One region of the Pedobacter sp. genome, then DNA from elsewhere that is predicted to be linked to it. Evidence: riboswitches for the same ligand, from Rfam matches in the RefSeq annotation. Region 1 holds a riboswitch; the other holds the start of a gene.

Region 1 (10,988 bases):
TTCGGAATGTATTTGTTGCCACAAAACCTGCGGATTATTCTTTATGATTGTTGTTGATATCCCCCATATATCAGCGAAGGCATCATTAAGGTATTCAAAATTCTTACCTATAGGATGAAAAATAAAATATCCATCCCTGGATAAACTACCCATTTCTACGAAAATCGAAGTGTTGACCATAGACATACAAAACGTAGTTTTATAATTCGATTTTATCATCAATCGATCTATTTCACAAACAGCTGAGCAGGCAAATAGTTTTGATACAAAAAAGGTGTTCCAAATTGAAACACCTTATAATCACTTTTGAGCGGATTGCTTAAAGAACCTGCTAAAGAACAACATCTGATAATTAATGGCATTGCCCCAATATTCCCAATTGTGTATTCCGGGCCGGATAATGAAATCGTGCGGAATATTTCTTTCCAATAATTTATCATGGAGATTCACATTCACTTTATAGAAGAAATCATTGTAGCCACAATCTATAATGATGAAGAGTTTATTTGGTATTAGTAAGTGAGTAAGATTAATGACTGTATTAGCTTCCCAACGATCGGGATATTCGCTGTATTTCCCCAATCGTTTAGCAATATCCCAATTCTCTGGAAAGGGACGGATGTCTACACCACCACTCATACTGCCACAGGCACCAAAAATATCCTGGTGACGAAAGGCAAGATATAATGCACCATGCCCACCCATGCTTAAACCTGTTATGGCGCGACCTTTCCTGTCTTTTATCGTAGCATAATGCTCGTCAACATATTTGACCAATTCCTTTGATATGTAGGTTTCATACTGATAAGCAGGATCAACAGGGCTATCGAAATACCAGCTGGTTACACCACCATCAGGGCAGACTACAATCATATTCAGTTCATCCGACAATCGCTTTACCGTTTCTCTATCAGGCACTTTAGTTAACCATCCAGAATATTTATCTCCGGCTCCGTGTAAAAGATATAAAGTTGGGAATGCTTTAGATTCCAAATAGCCGGCTGGCCTTACGATAACAGCCTTAATATCTTTTTTCATGATATTGCTATGGGTCAGTACGGTATCGACACTAGCAGCGTAGGTATTGGATAAAAATATGATCAGGGCAATTAAAGTAGCCGTTAAAAATTTAGGGATGTTTTTCATGACTTTAAATATAGACTATCTGAGAGTTAGTAGCAAGTATTCTATTGTCAGCGAGTCAGTGATATTAGGTTAAGAGATAAGTTCATGGTCTGTGATTTACAGACCATCGGTGGTAGTTTGGTTAACCGTACATAAATTAATTGTATGATCCCTGAGTCACGGACCATGGACCAGCTGATAGATTAAAGTCCCCCTTTTAAGCTATAAGAATTTATACCTGATGCACTTCGATGCAGGAAAACTGCCATCTTGCTTTTCTGTCCGGTTTGGCAGCAAAAGACTATTTTTCTATCTTTCGGAAGCTCGTCCAGGCGTTCCTGCAATTCATACCAGGGTATATTAATCCCCCCAATATTTAAGGCTTCAAATTCATGCTCCATGCGAACATCTACCAAGCAGACTGGATTAGACACATCCAGTTTCCATGCATCAAATGTAGCCCGATCGATTTCGATGAGCTCATCAGGTTTTACCTCAGCACCCACCTGTTGAACCACTGTTTCGACAGTTTTTGGGATATCATAAAGCAATGTTCTATTATTTAATATATCTACCGTTTTTAATTTTCCAGCCAGCACCTCTCCTTTTCCAGTAATCACCTTAATAACTTCAACAGCCATGTAAGAGCCAATAATACCGGGTAACACCCCTATTACTCCAATATCAGAACAATTGGGAACTTCATCTTCTGCTGGAGGCTCGGGGAATAGGTTACTATATCCTGAGGCTCCCTGATAGTGAAAAACGGACAGCTGACCTTCGAACTTGAAAATTGATCCAAATACCAGTGGCTTTTTAAGTGTAGCACAAACGGCATCCACCAGGTATCGGGTGGGGAAATTATCCGAACCATCAACAATTATGTCATATTGTAAAAATATACTGTTGGCATTTTCAGTTGTTAATCGTGCGGGATAAGGAGTAATTTCTACATACGGATTGAGTATAGCTAATTTCTCCGCAGCTACTTCTACCTTCTTTCTTCCTATATCGTTTTCTGAATAGAGTATTTGTCGGTGTAAATTGCTTATATCAACTACATCATCATCTATTAATCCAATTTTTCCAACACCGGCCACAGCCAGATACTGTAGCATTGGGCAGCCCAGGCCACCCGCTCCAATAATCAATACTTTAGCCTTTTTTAGTTCTTCCTGAGCACTAATTCCAAATTCTGGCAACAGGATTTGCCTGTTATAGCGTTGAAGTTCTACTTTTGTAAACATCTTTATGGATTTAATACACTATCCCAATCTTTCCAAACTGGCTCGTATCCAGCTTTTCTGATCATATCGGCAATCTCTGTGGCACTCCGTTCGTCGGAAATTTCAAATTGTTCTAAAGATTCTGGTTCAACAGCATATCCCCCCGGGTTAGTTTTTGATCCAGCACTCATAGAAGTAATTCCTAATTTAAGTACATTATTTCTAAAGGCTATCGTTTCCCGGGTAGATAATGAAAGTTCTACTTCCTGATTGAAAATCCTGTAAGCGCAAATTAATTGTACCAGTTCCCGATCATTCATATTTACTTTGGGTTCCAAGCCACCGCTAAATGGTCTGAGCCTTGGGAAGGAAAGACTATATTTACTCTGCCAGTATCGTTTTTCTAAGTAGGATAAATGCAGTGCAGTAAAAAAAGAGTCTGTTCGCCAATCCTCCAGGCCAATCAGTACGCCCAAACCCATCTTGTGTATTCCCGCTGCTCCCAGTCGATCAGGGGTTTCCAGTCGATAGTCGAAATTGGACTTCTTCCCCTTGGGATGATGTTTACGGTAATCTTCCTGATGATAGGTTTCCTGATAAACCAAAACTGTATTTAAGCCAAGTGGAATTAATCGCTCATAATCTGGTACATCCATGGGCTGAACTTCCATAGAAATATGAGAAAAATGCGGCTTGATTAAATTCAATACCTTTTCAAAATAATCTACATGAACGGTTTGGTTTGCCTCACCTGTAACCAGAAGTACATGGTTGTACCCCATGTCTTTAATTACCGCAACCTCCTGCATAATCTCCATCGGGCTGAGTGTTTTCCGCTTAACCTTATTATCATAACTAAAGCCACAATACGTACATATATTATTACACTCATTGGAAAGATAAAGTGGCACATACATTTGAATAACCTTGCCGTAACGCTGAAGAGTAAGCTGATTACTTAACTGCGCCATATTTTCTAAATACGGTGCTGCCGCGGGCGATACGAGCGCCATAAAATCGTCCAATGATCGCTGGGGAGCGGTAAGCGCACGTTCTACATCCTTAGCTGTGGAATCGTAAATCTTTTCCTTACTTTCCTGCCAGCTGTATTGGTAAAAAACATCTTTAAAACTAGTCATTTAAAAAGGAGGTTAAAGGGCTTGTGGAAATGGCTTCCGATTGAACACGGCCGAGCCCAGATTCATATGCAAGTCTTCCGGCTTCTACCGCCATTTTGAAAGCCCTGGCCATTTCGATTGGGTTTGCAGCACTCGCAATTGCTGTATTTACCAGTACTGCATCGGCGCCCATTTCCATTGCCTTTGCGGCATCAGATGGTGCACCAATTCCGGCATCAATGATTACTGGAACATTGCTTTGAGCGATGATAATTTCGAGGAAATCGAAGGTTTTTAACCCTTTATTACTACCTATCGGAGAACCTAAAGGCATAACCGCAGCCGTTCCTACTTCTTCCAGCCGTTTACAGAGTACCGGATCGGCATGGATGTAAGGCAACACCACAAAACCCAGTGCGGCAAGTTGTTCTGTTGCTTTCAGAGTTTCAATTGGATCGGGCATTAAGTATTTAGGATCAGGATGAATTTCGAGTTTAATCCAATTCGTTTCAAGGGCTTCCCGGGCCAATTGGGCGGCGAAAACTGCTTCTCTGGCATTGCGTACACCCGAAGTATTAGGTAACAGATGGATATGCGGATGTTTCAAATGATTCAGAATATCATCGCTGGTATCATTCATATCTACACGTTTCAAAGCTACCGTAACCAACTCAGAATCAGACGCCAAAAGTGCATTTTCCATTTCTATGGATGAACTAAATTTACCCGTACCGGTAAATAATCTCGATTGAAATATTTTATCTGCTATTTTTAACATGTGCAATGCATTAAACAAGTTGAGTATTGATTTCCTTTTGAATTTGTTGATAAGTCAGGGAAAGATCAGGCTGATTGGTGAGTGCGCCAGACACGGCAACACCATAAACCCCGGTTTCCATAATGTGGGCAACATCTGCGATCTCTATTCCACCAATTGCTATGATGGGAATGGATAGATTTGCTGCACTCAGCCTTTTTACGATTTCCCTGAAGCCTTCAGCACCTAAAATCGGACTTAATTTTTCCTTTGTAGTGGTGAAACGGAAAGGCCCAACGCCCACATAATCTACTTTTTCGTCGATCCGCTGAATTACCTGTTCTATTGTATTTGCCGTTCCGCCTACAATCCTGTCAGCGCCTAAAATGGCTCTGGCTTCTTTCACTGACATATCCTCCAAACCTAAATGAACCCCATGAGCACCTACTTTTAAAGCAATAGACGGGTAGTCATTGATGATGAGTTTTGCATCATAACGATTACACAACTCCACTGCATTTTCAGCGACTTCGAGTAATGTATGCTCATCCGTATTTTTCAGTCTCAATTGAATCCATTTTGCACCTGCAAGAAGTATCCTTTCAATCGATTTTAAGTGATCATCCGGGGTAATCCCTTGTGAAATATAGTGTATTCTATCAATCATATAATTTTATCTTTTACTGAAACTCATTGGTTTCTAATTGCTTTTGAAGAAGTTTGAATGCATTAACGGCATTCGAAGGATTATTCCATAGTGCGCCTAATACCGCGGCGCCATCAAATCCCATCTTTCCAATCAGTTTAACATTCTGGCTGGAGATCCCACCCAGCGCAACAACCTCTGGTTGACCATGCTTTTTAGTCAGTTTAAAACGCTCATCTACAACCCCCTGGTAACCTATCTTGGATAAACTATCAAATACAGGACTAAAAAAAACATAGCTGAACGGGTTTACCTCTTCCAGTTTGTCTAACTTATGGATTGAAGTACTCGAAATTTCCTTTTCCCTATTTACAACCATTTGTTTTGTCCTTTCATACTCTGGGTAATGGAAGCGTTTTATCCCATAATCGTCAGCCAATTCGTGATATTGATGCAAGGCGATTTGATGATAAAATTGAGGATTAATCTCCTCAATATATTTCCTATAATCCTCTTTAGACGTTTTCTCCTTCCTCAAATGATAAATCTCCAAGCCTTCTTCAAACAACTGATTCACAATCAGTTCCTCACCTTTAAAGGATATTGAATTAGAAATTACAATCAGTTTCATCGACGCTTACAAATAGATTTCGCTTCCTTTATTTTTAAATTCCTGTGCTTTTTCTTCCATTCCTTTTTCGAGTACCAATTGCTCATCCAATCCCTGCTTAGCAGCATATTCACGTACATCCTGTGTAATTTTCATAGAGCAAAAATTAGGGCCACACATGGAGCAGAAATGGGCGATTTTTGCTCCATCAGCAGGAAGTGTTTCATCATGAAATTCTCTTGCGGTATCGGGATCGAGGGATAAGTTAAACTGATCTTCCCAACGAAATTCGAAACGGGCTTTACTTAAAGCATTATCTCTGAATTGTGCTCCCGGATGACCCTTAGCTAAATCAGCAGCGTGAGCGGCAATTTTATAAGTGATTACACCATCCTTTACATCCTTTTTATTGGGTAAGCCTAAATGCTCTTTTGGCGTAACATAACAGAGCATTGCTGTACCATACCAACCAATCATGGCTGCACCAATGGCCGAGGTAATGTGATCGTATCCGGGTGCAATATCAGTTGTTAACGGGCCCAAAGTATAAAACGGAGCTTCAGCACAATGCTCCAGCTGTTTCTCCATGTTTTCTTTGATCAGGTGCATGGGTACATGTCCGGGGCCTTCAATTATGGTTTGTACATCGTGCGCCCAGGCAATTTTGGTTAGCTCTCCCAAGGTTTCTAACTCGGAGAATTGTGCTGCATCATTGGCATCGGCAATACAACCGGGTCTTAATCCATCGCCCAAAGAGAAAGAAACATCATAAGCCTTCATGATTTCACAGATTTCGGCGAAATGTGTATACAGAAAATTCTCCTGGTGGTGTGCCAGACACCATTTCGCCATGATAGACCCTCCTCTGGATACAATCCCTGTAATCCGTTTTGCCGTTAAAGGAATATAGCGCAGTAAAACCCCGGCATGAATAGTAAAATAATCTACGCCTTGTTCTGCCTGTTCGATCAAGGTATCCCTAAAAATCTCCCAGGTTAAATTTTCTGCTTTACCATTTACTTTTTCAAGGGCCTGATAAATGGGAACGGTACCGATAGGAACGGGCGAATTGCGGATAATCCATTCTCTGGTTTCGTGAATATTTTTTCCTGTAGAAAGATCCATAATGGTATCGGCACCCCAGCGACATGCCCATACCGCTTTTTCAACTTCTTCTTCTATAGATGATGTTACAGCCGAATTACCAATGTTGGCATTGATCTTCACCAGAAAATTCCGACCAATAATCATGGGTTCCAGTTCGGGGTGATTGATGTTACAGGGAATTACCGCTCTTCCTGCAGCAACTTCCTGCCTTACAAATTCTGGTGTAATGTATCCCTTTGGGGTATTGGCTCCAAAACTTTGGCCCTTGTGCTGGTGATTTAAGAATGCTTGTCCGTTTTGCTCGTACCATAAATCAATCCGTTGATTTTCCCTGATGGCAATGTATTCCATCTCAGCGGTAATGATTCCCTTTTTCGCGTAATGCATTTGAGAAACATTCATCCCTTTTTTTGCCTTGAAAGGTTTATTGATGTGTGCAAACCTTAATTCATTGAGTTTAGGATCGGCCAACCTTTCTTGTCCATAAGCAGAACTGAGTCCTTGAAGCTGTTCTACATCTTCCCTGTTCGTAATCCATGATGCCCTAAGTTTAGGCAAACCTGCTTTAATATCAATTTCAACATCCACATCGGTGTACGGACCACTGGTATCGTATACGGTTACGGGCGCATTGGATTCGGTAAGTCCGAAGCCATTATGGATTTTAGTATCGGTTAAACTGATCTCTCGCATGGCCACTCTGATATCGTGGAGTTGTCCTTTAACGAACACCTTTTTAGAAGCGGGAAATGGATCACGGCTGATTTGCCCGGTGATGGTTTCTTTTTGGTTTTTCATTTTGATTAGATTGCTACTATCCGCCCTGAGTGGCTTTAATAAGAGTTAACTGGTCGCCATGTTGAATGGTATGGGTATTCCAATGCGATTTAGGAATGATCTGTTGATTAACAGCGATGGCAATCCCCCTGGTATTGGGAACTTGCATATCCGAAAGCAGTTGCTCTACCGAACAGGTTTCTCTCAATTGATAGTTTTGATTGTTTATCGTTATTTCCATTTTATTCAAATTGGAAAAACCATAGGAATTGCCCCATCACGGGGAATGAAAAGACAGCAAATAGTTTGCTCTTACTTTTCCCTTCGGCGGTACTAACCGCATCAGGTTCAAAGGGTATTTCTCAGCACAAGGGCACCCCTAAAGTTTTTTGTAAATGTATAAGATTATTCTATTCGAACAAAAAAATATTTAAAATGCAGATAAATTTAAAATCAAAAAGGCTCTCCAACACCTGGAAAGCCTTTTTATTATCATTTAAAATTTCTTTAAATGGCTAATAAACAAAATCAAGATCAAATTTTAGTTTAACTTCTAAAAAATCGGGGTATATTAATGATTAGACCTCAGATTCTAAGCCCACCAATTCCTTTTTCTTTATCGAAGGTTTGGGATAGGTTCTTTTAGGTGCCGGGGATGCTGACAAATCTATTTTATCTACTGCATCTTTTTTCTTACTTTTCTTTTTAAACTTTCTGCCATACCAAATTAGAAATCCTGTGATCGGCAAACTCGCACCAATAAGCGAAGCTAAAAAGGCTAATACTTTTCCTGGGAAACCCAAAATACTTCCCACATGAATATCATAATTCATCTTTCTTAATTTAGCTCCAAAGGTTGCCGACTGATACGAAATGGCATAAACGCCCTCTCCTTTCAGCTCTTTCAAAGTATGCTGATCAAAAGTATAGCTCTGATTATTATAGAACTGTCCTTTAGTCGGATAAACTGTTATTCCGATGGTTGTTTTAGCTTTAGCCGTATCGGGAAAACTGTAATAAAAACCTTCAGACTTGGGATTCTTGGCTATAACCATCTGCCAGGCTGCATCCATTGCTTTTTGAGGCGTATTATATTTATTTGATTGTGTTGAGTCAGACTCCAACCGCTTAAATTCTGCTAACTTTTCACCGCCAGAAGTTACCCAGTATAATCCTTCGCTATACCATCGGATTCCATAAACCATCCCCGTTAGGGCGATAAATAGTAAGAAAATAAGCGAATAGAAACCAAGTACATTGTGTAAGTCTAAATTAACCCTTTTAAACGAAGCGCCCCATTTGATTTTAAAGCTTTTTTCCCGGGTAGATTTGTTCCACTTTTTAGGGTACCACCAGATCAATCCGGTTATGAGCAAAATGACAAAAATAAGTGTTCCATAATTCACAATTGGACGTCCGATTTTAAAAGGAAGCCAAAGGAAGCGGTGTCCGTTCAGTACTGTTCTGAAAAAATCTGTTTCACCTTTTTTGTGTACCACTTTGCTGATTACCTCTCCGGTATAAGGATTGATTTTGAGCAAGGTACCACCCCCTCTTCTGCCCTCTTCCTTTTTTCCACGCAAACTTAAATTGATTGCTCTTCCTTGCTGATAATTGGCATAAGCAGGGACTTTATCCGGATAAAGTTTAAAGGCAATATCACTGAGTTGGGAAGGCGTAAGTACAGGTTTTTCCTGTTGATCTATTTTAGTTTCGGGCTCCAGTAAACCTGTAATTTCTTCATTGAATACCCAAATGCACCCGGTAATGCACACTATAAGCACGATGATGCCGGATATAAGGCCCAGCCACAGGTGAAGCCATTTGTTAACCCTGGTAAATACGGATTCTTTGGTCTTTTTCTTGATGTTAGGATTCTTTTTGTCTGTCATCATCGCACTGTTATCTTTTAAAAATGAGGGGGAATAAACACTTATTTTATATTTTGAATGGTTGTGATTAAACCGCCCTCAACCTTTAAGCCTTTGGTTGCTGTTTGGTTTGATGCATCAACTTTATACACAAAGCTGGTACCGTCTGTTAAGTTTACACCTAAATAAGCTGTTTTACCATCTTTGATGGTGTAGTTATTAGTGGTGATAGAACTAATGTTTGCTGCTGCAGGTAATCCACCAACCTTTTTAAAAGTCTTGTCAACAACGTTAACGATTGCTAATTCTTTTCCTACTACATAGGCACCTTTACTGGCTTTTGGAGTTACATGTGCTACGAAGTTGTTTCCACCGATATAAATCCAGTTGGTAATTACGTAGCCATTAGAAATTTCTTCAAAATTGTAGAAATAAGTTTTATCAAATTCTGTTGTACCGGCCTTAATTTTAGTAATTGCAGAAGGTTTAGTTGAAGTAAGTACCCCACCTTTTGTAGCAACTGAAGAAGAGAATGCATAAACATCACCATTTTCAACAAGGCCTAAACCATCAACAAAATATCGGCCTATGAAACTTGTTCTATCATCTTTGATTACTTTCTCTAACTGCATCTCCGGGTAAGAGTATACCGCAATCCAGGCATTATCCGGGAAGTCGGTACCAAAAGAATCTCCGCAACATGCTTTAATAGAAAAATAAGGTGCATAAACTTTATTACCTACCTGTTTAATCCAGCTAAAATGTGCTGACTCGCCATTGTTTGAAGGTGCCTGAACATTAATGGTTCCTTCACCTGTAATTAATAAACTGTTGGTATTAACTTTATACCAGGTGGCTAAAGGAGAAGCAATATTCCTCGGGATTTTAACCAATAACAAATCATCGTTTACTGGTGCAAACGCCTGAACGGTTTCTGTTTGAAAATTAGAAAGCTTGTTTAATTTACCATTTGCAATGTTGTAAGTGGTTACAGCACCCGGATTTCCCTGTCCATACAACATGCTGAAAAACTTGTTGTTATGGGTTACATAATACCTGTAAGTACCATCTTGTTCTACTCCGTTTCCGGCAATTGAAACGGTTCCTGATTCTAAACTACCTGCAGTAAGCAAGTAATCTGCGACCCCTGTTGAGGCTACAGGTGTTACCGCAACAATGTAATTTCCCGGATTTTCCGGTATACTTTCTGTTCCCTCATTTTTTGAGCATGAGCTAAGTCCCCCTACAAAAGCTAAAGCCATAAAAGCCTTGGTAATGTTTGTTTTCATATTGTTTTTATTTTTCTTATTGATGAATTATTAATGTGTTTTATTGATGAAGTACCTCAGATTTAAATAGAAGCCACGACTAGGTTTTTGCAAGCTAAAGTTGTCGAATAACCTGGCATCGGTAATGTTTTTAGCTTCCAAAGCGATGTTATACCGGCCATTTTTAAGGCTGTAAACAATATTCAAATCAGGGGATATTTGTGTTGGAATACCTTTCTTTTTCTCTGTTTCATTTCTCCCGCCTAAGCTTGGCCAGTAAAGCCAGAATTCGTTCACAAACAATAAGTTACCGCCTACATTCAGGTGATTTCCTTTTCTACCAACATTTTTAAACGAAACCGATACATCGAAGTTTCCGAAGAAGTATGGAATATTAGGCATTTGATCTCCGTAGAGTGGACTTATTGTTGTAAACTTTTCTCCCGTTGCCGGGTTGGTTTCATACATCTGCATGTTTTTCAG
Region 2 (10,988 bases), 2.7 Mb from region 1:
TTAGAATCTGCTGATGCAGTAATACACGATTTAATTCTTGCTGTAATCCTGGTAGCATTCGTGATGTTGTTCTTCTTACACAGTTTACGTAATGCTTTAATCGTAATGGTATCTATCCCGGCATCGTTAATTGCAACCTTCATCGGGATTAGCCTTTTCGGTTTTACCTTAAACCTGATGTCGTTACTGGGGCTGTCGCTTGTGGTAGGTATCCTTGTGGATGATGCGATTGTGGTATTGGAAAATATCCAGCGTCACATGGAGATGGGTAAAAATAAAGTGAGAGCAGCCTCTGACGCCACACGTGAAATTGGTTTTACTGTAGTATCCATTACTTTCGTAATTGTGGTGGTATTCTTCCCAATCGCGGTGAGTACAGGTTTGGTATCTAACATCCTCCGTCAGTTCTGTATCGTGGTAATTATTGCAACTTTACTTTCGTTGCTGGCTTCATTTACCATCGTACCTTTATTATTCTCGAGATATGGTAAACTGGAACGCATTGAAGGTAAAAACCTGTTTGGCCGTTTCATCCTTTGGTTTGAAAAGCAATTAAGAAAATTCACCAACTGGATTACAGGCATCTTAACCTGGTCATTAAACCACAAAGCATTAACCTTAGTTATCGTTTTTGTAATGTTCCTGGGTTCTTGCGGACTATTGGGTGCAGGTTTTATCGGTAACGAGTTTTTCCCGAAATCGGATAAAGGTGAGTTCTTAGTACAGATTGAATTGCCAAAAGATGCATCTTTAGAGCAAACCAACTTCTTTACCCAAAGAGCAGAAGCATTTTTAGATAAACAACCAGAAATTGTACAGTTAATTACTACCGTAGGCCAGGCCAGTGGTGACTTTGGTGGTACACAGGCAACTGCTTACAAATCAGAAATTAACGTAAAATTAGTAGAGCGCGAGGAGCGTGAAGGCGTTACCTCAGATGTATTTGCGACTAAAATGAGCCGTGCACTAGCTAAAGAGCTTGTTGGGGCGAAAGTTAAAACGGTTCCAATCAGTATCCTGGGTATTGCCGAAAATGCGCCAATTAGCTTGGTGGTAATGGGCTCCAACTTAGATAGTGCGCTAAAATATGCACAAGGTGCTCAAAAATTACTCGCAACTATACCTGGGGCAACAGAGATTAAGCTCTCGGTAGAGAAAGGTACACCTGAGATTAATGTTCAGGTGGACCGGGATAAGATGTCGGCAGTAGGCTTAACCCTGGCTACTGTAGGTTCAACCATGCAGACTGCATTTGCCGGAAATACAGATGGTAAATACAGAAAAGGTGAGTACGAGTACGACATTAACATCCAGTACCAGGATTTCAACAGAAAAAACATCGATGATGTAAGAAACCTGATATTTGTAAATGATAAGGGTGCACAAATCAAACTATCGCAGTTTGCAACCATCACCGAAGGTTCAGGTCCAAGTCAGCTGGAGCGTTTAAATAAGTCAACATCCGTTTCGGTACAGGCACAATCTATTGGTAGGCCAACTGGAACAATTGTAGCCGAATTCCAGGAGAAACTAAAGCAGTTTCAGGAGAATGGAAAGCTTAAGGCACCAATCGGAGTAAGTTACACCTGGGCAGGAGATCAGGAAAACCAGGCTGAAGGTTTTGGTACCTTGGGTATTGCTTTGTTAGCAGCCATTATTCTTGTATACCTGATCATGGTAGCTTTGTATGATAGTTTTGTATACCCATTGGTAGTAATGTTCTCGCTGCCTCTGGCACTTATCGGAGCCCTGCTGGCATTAGCCTTAACCAATAACTCTATCGGTATCTTTACCATCTTAGGTTTAATTATGCTGATGGGTTTGGTGGCGAAAAACGCAATTATCCTGGTCGATTTTACCAACCACTTAAAGGCTGAAGGTAAAGAAACGAAAGAGGCACTTATATTGGCTAACCATGCCCGTTTACGTCCGATTTTAATGACCACCATCGCCATGGTATTCGGTATGCTACCTATTGCATTGGCAAGCGGGGCAGGTGCCGAATGGAAAAATGGTTTGGCCTGGGTAATTGTAGGTGGATTAACCAGTTCGTTATTCTTAACCTTAATAGTTGTACCGGTAGTTTACTTAATATTCGACAGAATGTTAGATCGCTTTGGTTTCAACAAAAAAGGTAAAACAATTGATGAAATGATTGCCGAACCTTACGATCATAAAGACGTTAACGAGTGGGAAATGGGTCACTAAAATACCTCCTTAAAATAACAATCGAAAAGGCTTCCGTAAGGAGGCCTTTTTTGTTGGTTGTATCGGGCTTAATGGTTAATTGGCAGAGCTGAATAACTATAGCTATAAGCGGGCAAGACTGTTAGCCAGCTTAAGCTTGGCTAAGCCGATGTTCATCCGTGCTTGAAGCGCTCTTGAAGCGTATGTGAAGCGTAGTTGAAGCGTATATTAAGCGTAATGGGTAACTGCAAAGTTATATTGTTAAATAATTCATCATATGTAGCAGGTTTTAACCAATTCCATTTGCGTTCTTCCGACATTATTTGTAGTTGCCCCCCATTAGGATTTGGAAAAATTCGACTCTAAATAATCCTCCAAAGAAAAATATGAACATGCGCCTGTCATAACAAATATTGGCTTACTTTCTTCAGTTTATTCCCTGTTGCGTCCTAGGTGTAAGTTACGTTCTGATTCCCGTTCACCTGTTGGGGCAGGTTCAGGTACCATGAACAGGTTGGGCTATAAAAATTAGCCGCCATTACCAGCTTAACAGAAAGATAAACAGCATGTTATTTCTGTACCCATTCTGTACTTGTTCATTACCCTTTCTGTACCTATTCTTTACCTTTTCTGTACCCTTTGTTTACCCTTTCTGTACCTCAGGTTAACCCTTGGTTAACCTTTTGTTAACCCATTGCTTACTCTTTAGTTACCCTTGGGGTAATAATTTGGTCTGAAAAAGGTACAGAAATGGTGTAAAAATGGTTAACCAGGTATTTTACAAATCTACCGCAGCTTATACTAAATTCGATTCATTTTGTATTTTAGGCGTATTAAGACTCAATTTATCATCCTTTTAACCTTTAGGGCAGATAGTTTTTGGTTTCAAACAATTTGATAGCCCTTTTTGTATATTTTACATGTTTAAGTTTATCCTTATTGCTTTAAGTTTTTTTTGTTTCCAAACCCTTTTTGCCCAGCATCCACCTGTTTTCCCTGCAATGACCAGCGATTCTTCGCTGATTAAGATCTATGATCTGGATGTACAACTTGTAAAATACAGCTATAAGCCCAATGGCGTAAGGTTTTTGGTGGTTCACGATAATGAAGATACAGGTGTGAAAGCCGGTTTCGATTACATCCGTTGGTACGGCGGAGAGCTTATTGACAGTCAATATGGTAGTGTGAGGGATTATTATTTCAGCTACATGGACGATCATTACCGCATAGATCCAAATGCCATTTATACCCAGGTTGGCGTAAATACCCGGTTAAAAAAGGGCGCGTACAGCTCTAACGAGGTAGAAAAAACAATTCTGAATGCCGGTAAGCAGATTGTAGATTTTTACGATTCAAAATCACTGGGCTATATTTTAACCCTTCACAACAATGCCGATGGCGGTTTTGGCATCTCGTCTTACCTGCCTGGATATGATCTCTCCAGCACTGCAGATTCGGTGTACATCAATTTTCAAATGGATGGAGATGACCTGGTTTATGTTACCGAACCGCGTTTATTCTCCAGCTTAAAGAAAGCCAATGTCAACGTAATCCTGCAATCCAAATTTGTATCTAACGATGGCTCACTTTCTGTTTATGCCATGCAAAATAACATCCCTTACATCAATGTCGAAGTGCAACACGGTCATATAGATGAGCATTTGAGATTGATAGAATTGGCAGTGGCAGCTTTAAAGGAACAGGGTCTGATTAAGCGGGAGTAGTGTGAAAGGGAGTTCTGTCTGAGTCGAGAGTCGTAAGTTCTGAGTCATGAGTACAGGGTGCAGATGGAAGGGAGTCCTGTCTGAGTCGAGAGTCGAGAGTCTTGAGTCGAGAGTTCGTTGTTGCGTACAGCTACAGCTACATCTCAGGCACTCAGCAAGAAGACCCTTTAGCGGCTATTCCATGGCTTTAATCTTTGCCACAATAAAGCTCACAAATAAACCGAAACAGCCAATAACGGCATATGAATACCGCAGGCTGGATAGCGCTGAAATATATCCGATAAGTGGCGGCCCCATTAAAAACCCCAGGTAACTTACGCTTGATACCATAGCAATGGCCATTCCGGGCGCAATTTTGCCGCTTTTACCTGCCACACTATAAACGGTTGGAACAATACTGGATACGCCGATCCCGACCAGCATAAAGCCAATTGTTGAAGGAACAATGTAAGGTAGAAAAACAGACAGAAACATCCCTGTGGATATTATGAGTCCACTGACCTGAATGGTTCGCTTTCTGCCCATCCGTTGAATAATTGAATCGCCTATAAATCGGCCGGTAGCCATCATCACCATAAAAGAAGCATAGCCCAATATCACGAGAGAGGAAGGAGCCTTAACAATTTCTTTGAAATAAACCCCACTCCAGTCGAACATGGCACCTTCTGTGGCCATACTACAAAAGCCAATGATGCCCAGTTGTAGCAGTACGCCTTCTGGCTTAACGAACAATTTTGGTTTACGCTCTGCCTGTGCCCCTTTGCCGGGGACCAGATGTTTATAGTTTAAGAGTACATTAATCCAGATCAGGGCTACAATCACCAAAAAGTGAAACAATGGGATAACATGTAAATTGACCATTAATAGCCCAACCAGCGCTCCGGAGAAACCGGCAATACTCCATGCTCCATGAAAAGAAGTCATAATTGGACGTCCGAAAAGCTTTTCGGCCTCTACTCCTTGTGTGTTTACAGCGATATTGCACATGTTTCCAATTACCCCGAAAAGAAACAGGAAAGCAAATAGGTGCCAGGGGGCAGTTGCCAAACCCAAATTACTAAGGGCCAATACATAAAGTGGTGCCGTAAGGGTAAGAATAGCTTTACTCCCGTACTTGGTTACCAATCCACCCGATATGGGCATGGTACACAATTGCCCCAGTGGAAGTGCCAGTAAGATACTTCCGAGTGCTCCATCTGATAAATTTAAAGTGTGTTTTATATCCGGAATGCGACTTGCCCATGAGGCGAATGCAATACCCTGACCAAAATAAAATAATGATACGGCAAGGCGGATACGGTTTGGACTACTGGGTACAACTGCAGGTTGAGTAATTGACTGATTTGTGTTTTCCTGATGTCCTGCTGCTTCTTCCAAAATGTAATGAATAATAAGTAAAATGCAAAGGTCTTAATTCTATAGTTAATACCCGCACTTTTTCTTATTTATATTCATTTTTTTGCTAAAAAATTAGACTTTAGGGCTCATATTTTCCATTTTTCAATTCTATATGCACTATCCCAGAACATCCACTCCAATTTGGTGGCCTGTTCAAACGCCGCTAACATGTTTTTTTGCGTTCGCTCTCCAGCCTTTTCTGCAAGCTCATCTGCAATATCTATGGCCAACTTAACCGATTTAGCAAAGGCCTCACCGGCATACATGTCAATCCAGCGTTGGTATGGATTTTCATTTTCTGCCTGCATTGAAAAGATGTGATCGCCCACTTTTTTATAAATCCAGAAGCAAGGCAAAACCGCAGCAACTGCCACCTCTACTTGCTCATAAGCCACCTGATTAAGCAAGTAATTGGTATATAAAAGTGTAGTTGGCGAAGGCTTCACCTCATGGGGCAAACCCAACTCTTCAAAGTAACTTTCATGGAGGGCGCGTTCAGCTAAAATCGCTCCTGAAGAAAAATTGGCAAAGGCTAAAACCTGGTCTGCCGATCGCAACCGGCTACTGATGGCGCTCAGTGCTTTTCCAAATTCCAAAAGGTAGAAAGCATCCTGGGCAAGATAGAAAACAAATTTATCGGGATGCAAAGTACCCTTGCTCAGCTCCTCATTAAAAGGCATGGCTATTATTTGTGCATAAACCGCATTTACCTGCTCCCAGGCCTGATCGCTCCATTTCATTTGGCAATAAGTTTTAAAGGTTCAAAAAAATGATTGAGCGGCCCGTTCCCTGCTCCGGTTTTAACACCTGCACCAGCCTGCAGTGCCCCGGCGATATAAATTTTAGCTAGCTGAACGGCTGTGATTAAATCATTCCCTTTAGCCATCTCTGCAGCAATTGCAGAAGACAGCGTACAGCCGGTTCCATGTAAGTTTCGAGAATTAATATAGGGGCTTTCGAGCACAATGGGCAGCTCTCCTTTTGCTACAAAAACGTCATAAATGGTTGTACCAAGTAAATGTCCTCCCTTGAGCAGCACCGCATTAGCTCCCTGGGCAATAATGTTATGGGCGGCTTCAATCATCTCTGCAACATTACTAATCTTGTGCCTGGCCAGAATAATGGCCTCATCAATATTGGGCGTAACCAGGGTTGCAATGGTAAATAACGCTTGTTGTAAGGTTTCTACTGTTTCGGGTTCAATTAAGCGATGACCACTTGTAGCCACCATTACAGGGTCGAGTATTACGGGTATATGAGGGGCATAAGCAACCAGAATTTGCCTGATCAGTGTTGCTACTTCTGGCTTATTGATCATTCCTATTTTAATGGCCGCAGGTTTAATGTCTTCCAGTACTGCCATCAACTGATCCTGAATCATCTCAACCGGAACCGCATGTACACCCTTAACGCCCAAAGTATTTTGTGCAGTAACTGCGGTGATTACTGAAGTTCCAAAACAACCCAGCGCTGAAAAAGTCTTCAAATCAGCTTGTATCCCTGCTCCACCCCCACTGTCTGATCCTGCTATGGTTAATACCTTAATATATTCTATATTTTCCTGCTGTGTAATTGAGACATTTCCTGTACGCTCATCCATGCTGTTATAACATTGCTGAGTACATTCTGCGTTTTGCGGCAATAAATTTTTAGTGATAACAGACTCCATAATTTTAGCTTAATTACTTTAGGAGTCTTCTAATGCCTGAGGCACGATTAGATCTGCAAACTATTTCCTACGCCGGTACTAACCGAATCAGGTGATGAGGGTATAATCTCAGCCATCTATTGAAGGCACCCCTAAAGTTTTATGTCTGCAATATAGGAGTAAATTTTAAATCGACAAACAGTTTGGTATGGAGTAGTGAGTACTGAGTCTTAAGTCTTGAGTACTGAGTCGTGAGTACTCAGACAAAGCGCCTACCTGTTCAGCGCCCTGTCTTGATACTTGATACTATTTTCACTTTAAACTTATAGTAAGTACTTAGTACCGAGTATTTAGTACTGAGACAAAGCGCCTACCTGTCCAGCGCCCTGTCTTGATACTTTCTATTTCGTACTTGATACTATTTTCACTTTAAACTTCCAGTAAGTACTTAGTACCAGTATTTAGTACTGAGACAAAGCGCCAACCTGTCCATCGCCATGTCTTGATACTTGATACTATTTTCACTTTCAACCTTCAACTTTTAACTTGATCAGCACCCTGTCTCGATACTTTCTACTTTATACTTTATACCTTATACTAGTCCCACTTTCCCCTCTCCCTTTCCTAAAGCTTATCAGGCTGATAAAACCTTACTGTTCCATCTTCCTCGCTTGATACGATTAATAAACTTCTACCATTAGGGCTATCTTTCGGTTTCACAAACAAAACACCTTCCGGCGCATCGCCTGTGGCAAATAATTGTACAAACTTTGGCGAAGCAGGTATGGTAACATCATAAGTAGCAATCATATCTACCCTTTCCATACCTATAAAGGCCAGGGTTCTGCCGTTTACCTGATTCACTGTAACCGCTTCAATTTCAACGCCCTTATTGTCCGAGCGTTCATCATCGTATTTTCCGGCATCGATAACCCGCTGCTCTAAATCCTTTCCAATATTGGCAACCAGCTGACCAGTACCTGCATTTAAAATGCTTACACTTCTTCCGCCTGTGGCGAAAAGTTCATCGTAGTCCCCGTCTCCATCGGTATCGCCAAAAGCCTTAGAGACAGTTAAGCGGCCCAAATTGGCATCTTGTTGTAAGCTGGCAGCTGCAGGAAATTTAGTTGCATCCAGTTTTAAACTTTTTACCCTTGCTTCTTCATCATAACCTTTCCATGCACGGGTATCTCCTTCGTTGGCTAATGCGAGGTAGTTGGCATCGCCTGCAGAGAAATATGATATGGCATCTGGTAAGTAAAAGGCTTTAATTGGCCAGGTACCCAACTGCATTTTACTGTCTTTATCACTCACATCGAATGCATTTTCAGCCAGACTGATATCCCTTACACCCAATGGAATAATTTTGGTAATGGTACCCGCAACGAGGTCTACTTCTGCTACAGCATTATTTTCCTGAAGGGTAACAAAAGCCTTCTTTGAATCGGCAGCTACGGCTACATATTCTGGCTCTATATCTTGAGCAAAACTAGCGTTAGGGCCGTAAATTCTTAATCCAGCTGCCACCAATGACGCTTTTGAGCTTTCAAAACCTGCAAAATCTAATGTTTTCACCGCATAATTATTTTTCACATTGATGATAGAGATCGAACCTGCAGGATCAACAGTATATTCATCATTTGGCTCACCTTCATTAGCACTGATGATGTAAGTTCCATCCGGACTAAAAGTAACCATATCGGGCATAGCCCCAACAGTAATTTTCTTTACCTCTTCTAATGTCGAAGTTTTTAAAACCACGATATCGCCGTTTCCTTGTTTATTAGCACCATCTAAAGCTATAGCCAGTAAACCATTGTTTACCGCAACGCTGTTAATGCCAGCGTTATTAGGGTAAGTTAAAGTTTTAAGTTTTACAATTGCGGGATAAGCCGTTAAATCTAACACCTCTACCTTTATGCCTCCGTCATTACTGACTACAAATAGTTTTTTAGTAGAAGGATCGTAAGCAGAGATTTCTGCAGCTGTGGTATTTCCTAAATCTACTGAAGCAATTTCTTTAAAGCTGGAAATATTTTCTGCAACAACAGGCTCCGGATTCGTTTCATCAATAGGGTCTGTTTTTTTACAAGCGGCCAGGGCCATAGAAGCCAGGAACAAGGCTCCAAACAATTTTTTTCGGTTCATTTGGTTTTAAATCTGATGATCCAAAAATAAAATACCGCAGAATCGCTTTTAGCCGGCCAATATTATGATTTGATTAAGAAATCGTCAATTATGGGGCATAAAAAAACCCTGATATAAAATCAGGGTTAAATTATTAAACATATAGGGTGCTGAATTTTCAGCGTTACAACCTTAAATGTGGATCGCTCTATTATCTGTAGCAGCTAATGCAGCTTCTTTCAATGCTTCGGTATACGTTGGGTGAGCATGGCAGGTACGTGCAATATCTTCTGCAGATGCACGGAACTCCATCGCAATTACGGCTTCAGCAATCATATCTGCAGCACGCGGGCCAATCATGTGTACACCTAAAACTTCATCAGTGCTGGCATCAGCTAAAACCTTGATGAAACCATCAGTATCCATACTTGCTTTTGCTCTTCCGCTTGCTTTGAATGGGAACGATCCGGCTTTGTATTTTACTCCACTTGCTTTCAATTGCTCTTCTGTTTGTCCAACTGAAGCAACTTCCGGCCAGGTATAAACTACCCCAGGAATTAAGTTATAGTTAATATGTGGCTTTTGTCCGGCAATGGTTTCAGCTACATAAGTTCCTTCATCTTCTGCCTTGTGGGCCAACATTGCGCCTGTAATTACATCACCAATGGCATAAACACCTTTAACAGCAGTTTCTAAGTGTTCATTAACCGGAATTTTCTTTCCTCTTTCTTCTACCGTAATGCCAATTTTATCTAAACCTAAACCTTCAGTATAGGCCGTTCTGCCAACAGCAACAATGCAATAATCGGCCTCTAAAGTTACAGGCTCACCTTTTGCATTATCTGCCGTAACCGTTACCGTTTTACCTTTAACAGTTGCACCGGTTACCTTGTGACCCATGTAAAACTCCATGCCTAAAGTTTTCTTTAAAACACGTTGAAGCTCTTTTCCCAAGCCTGCATCCATTGTGCCGATGATAGAAGGTAAAAATTCTACCACAGAAACTTTAGTACCTAAACGGGCATAAACAGATCCCAATTCTAAACCAATAACCCCACCACCAATTACAACCATGCTTTTAGGCACTTCCTTAAGTGTTAAAGCCTCAGTAGATGTGATGATACGTTTTTTATCGATAGGTAAGAACGGTAATGCTGTGGGTTTAGAACCTGTTGCAATGATTACATTTTTTGCAGTAAGGGTTTCGGTAGATCCATCACCTTTGGTAATTAAGATGGTGTTTTTATCCACAAAAGAACCTACACCTTCAAAAGCATCGATTTTGTTCTTTTTGAAAAGATAGGTGATACCGGCAGTATTTTGTGCTACAACATCGTCTTTACGGGCGATCATCTGTTTCATATCTACTTTCAGATCTTTCAGGTTGATACCGTGTGTAGAGAAGGTATGTGCCGCATTGTGGTAATGCTCTGAAGAATCTAATAATGCTTTAGAGGGAATACAGCCAACATTTAAGCAAGTACCTCCATAAGTTTTATATTTTTCGATAACAGCAGTTTTTAAACCTAATTGGGCACAACGGATTGCGCCAACATAACCGCCCGGACCAGAACCGATAACAACGACGTCGTATTGCATAATTTCTTGATAATTTTGATTGCCCAAATGTAGGGAAAAAAGGTTTAAGGTAAAAGTTAGATCGCGCCATAAATGAGTCATGAGTTTGAACTCTTGAGTCTTGAGTTCTAAGCGCTTGACTATGCTGCAAAGTTGTACTAAGAAGGTGGTCTGGAGTCCAGGAGCTCAAATGTATAAACTATTTGGAATAATGAATATCCAAACCTACACGCCAAACTGACTCAGGTGTGTAATATGCCGCAGCTGCTGAAAATATGGATTTGTACTTGTTACCAGCGTCTTGATACTACATATCCTGCCTAACC

Evidence for each region. Region 1 has a riboswitch for thiamine pyrophosphate ahead of thiS (sulfur carrier protein ThiS). Riboswitches for the same ligand answer to the same signal wherever they lie in the genome.
Region 2: it holds a riboswitch for thiamine pyrophosphate, as region 1 does, so the genes downstream of both, thiD (bifunctional hydroxymethylpyrimidine kinase/phosphomethylpyrimidine kinase) here and thiS (sulfur carrier protein ThiS) in region 1, are expected to answer to the same signal.

Annotation. Positions count from the first base shown of each region.
Region 1 is NZ_OZ257244.1:930,524-941,511, forward strand. Features, by position in the region: gene ACQY77_RS03655 (PAS domain-containing sensor histidine kinase) at 1-186, opposite strand, end outside; gene ACQY77_RS03660 (alpha/beta hydrolase) at 301-1,146, opposite strand; gene ACQY77_RS03665 (ThiF family adenylyltransferase) at 1,329-2,372, opposite strand; gene thiH (2-iminoacetate synthase ThiH) at 2,375-3,490, opposite strand; gene ACQY77_RS03675 (thiazole synthase) at 3,483-4,247, opposite strand; gene ACQY77_RS03680 (thiamine phosphate synthase) at 4,258-4,893, opposite strand; gene ACQY77_RS03685 (thiamine phosphate synthase) at 4,907-5,503, opposite strand; gene thiC (phosphomethylpyrimidine synthase ThiC) at 5,510-7,387, opposite strand; gene thiS (sulfur carrier protein ThiS) at 7,404-7,607, opposite strand; TPP riboswitch at 7,669-7,757, opposite strand; gene ACQY77_RS03700 (PepSY-associated TM helix domain-containing protein) at 7,945-9,258, opposite strand; gene ACQY77_RS03705 (DUF4374 domain-containing protein) at 9,300-10,526, opposite strand; gene ACQY77_RS03710 (TonB-dependent receptor) at 10,557-10,988, opposite strand, start outside.
Region 2 is NZ_OZ257244.1:3,679,797-3,690,784, reverse strand. Features, by position in the region: gene ACQY77_RS15065 (efflux RND transporter permease subunit) at 1-2,208, shown strand, start outside; gene ACQY77_RS15060 (hypothetical protein) at 3,108-3,911, shown strand; gene ACQY77_RS15055 (MFS transporter) at 4,086-5,288, opposite strand; gene ACQY77_RS15050 (TenA family protein) at 5,396-6,049, opposite strand; gene thiD (bifunctional hydroxymethylpyrimidine kinase/phosphomethylpyrimidine kinase) at 6,046-6,978, opposite strand; TPP riboswitch at 7,026-7,121, opposite strand; gene ACQY77_RS15040 (choice-of-anchor I family protein) at 7,582-9,105, opposite strand; gene lpdA (dihydrolipoyl dehydrogenase) at 9,277-10,683, opposite strand; gene ACQY77_RS15030 (esterase-like activity of phytase family protein) at 10,970-10,988, opposite strand, start outside.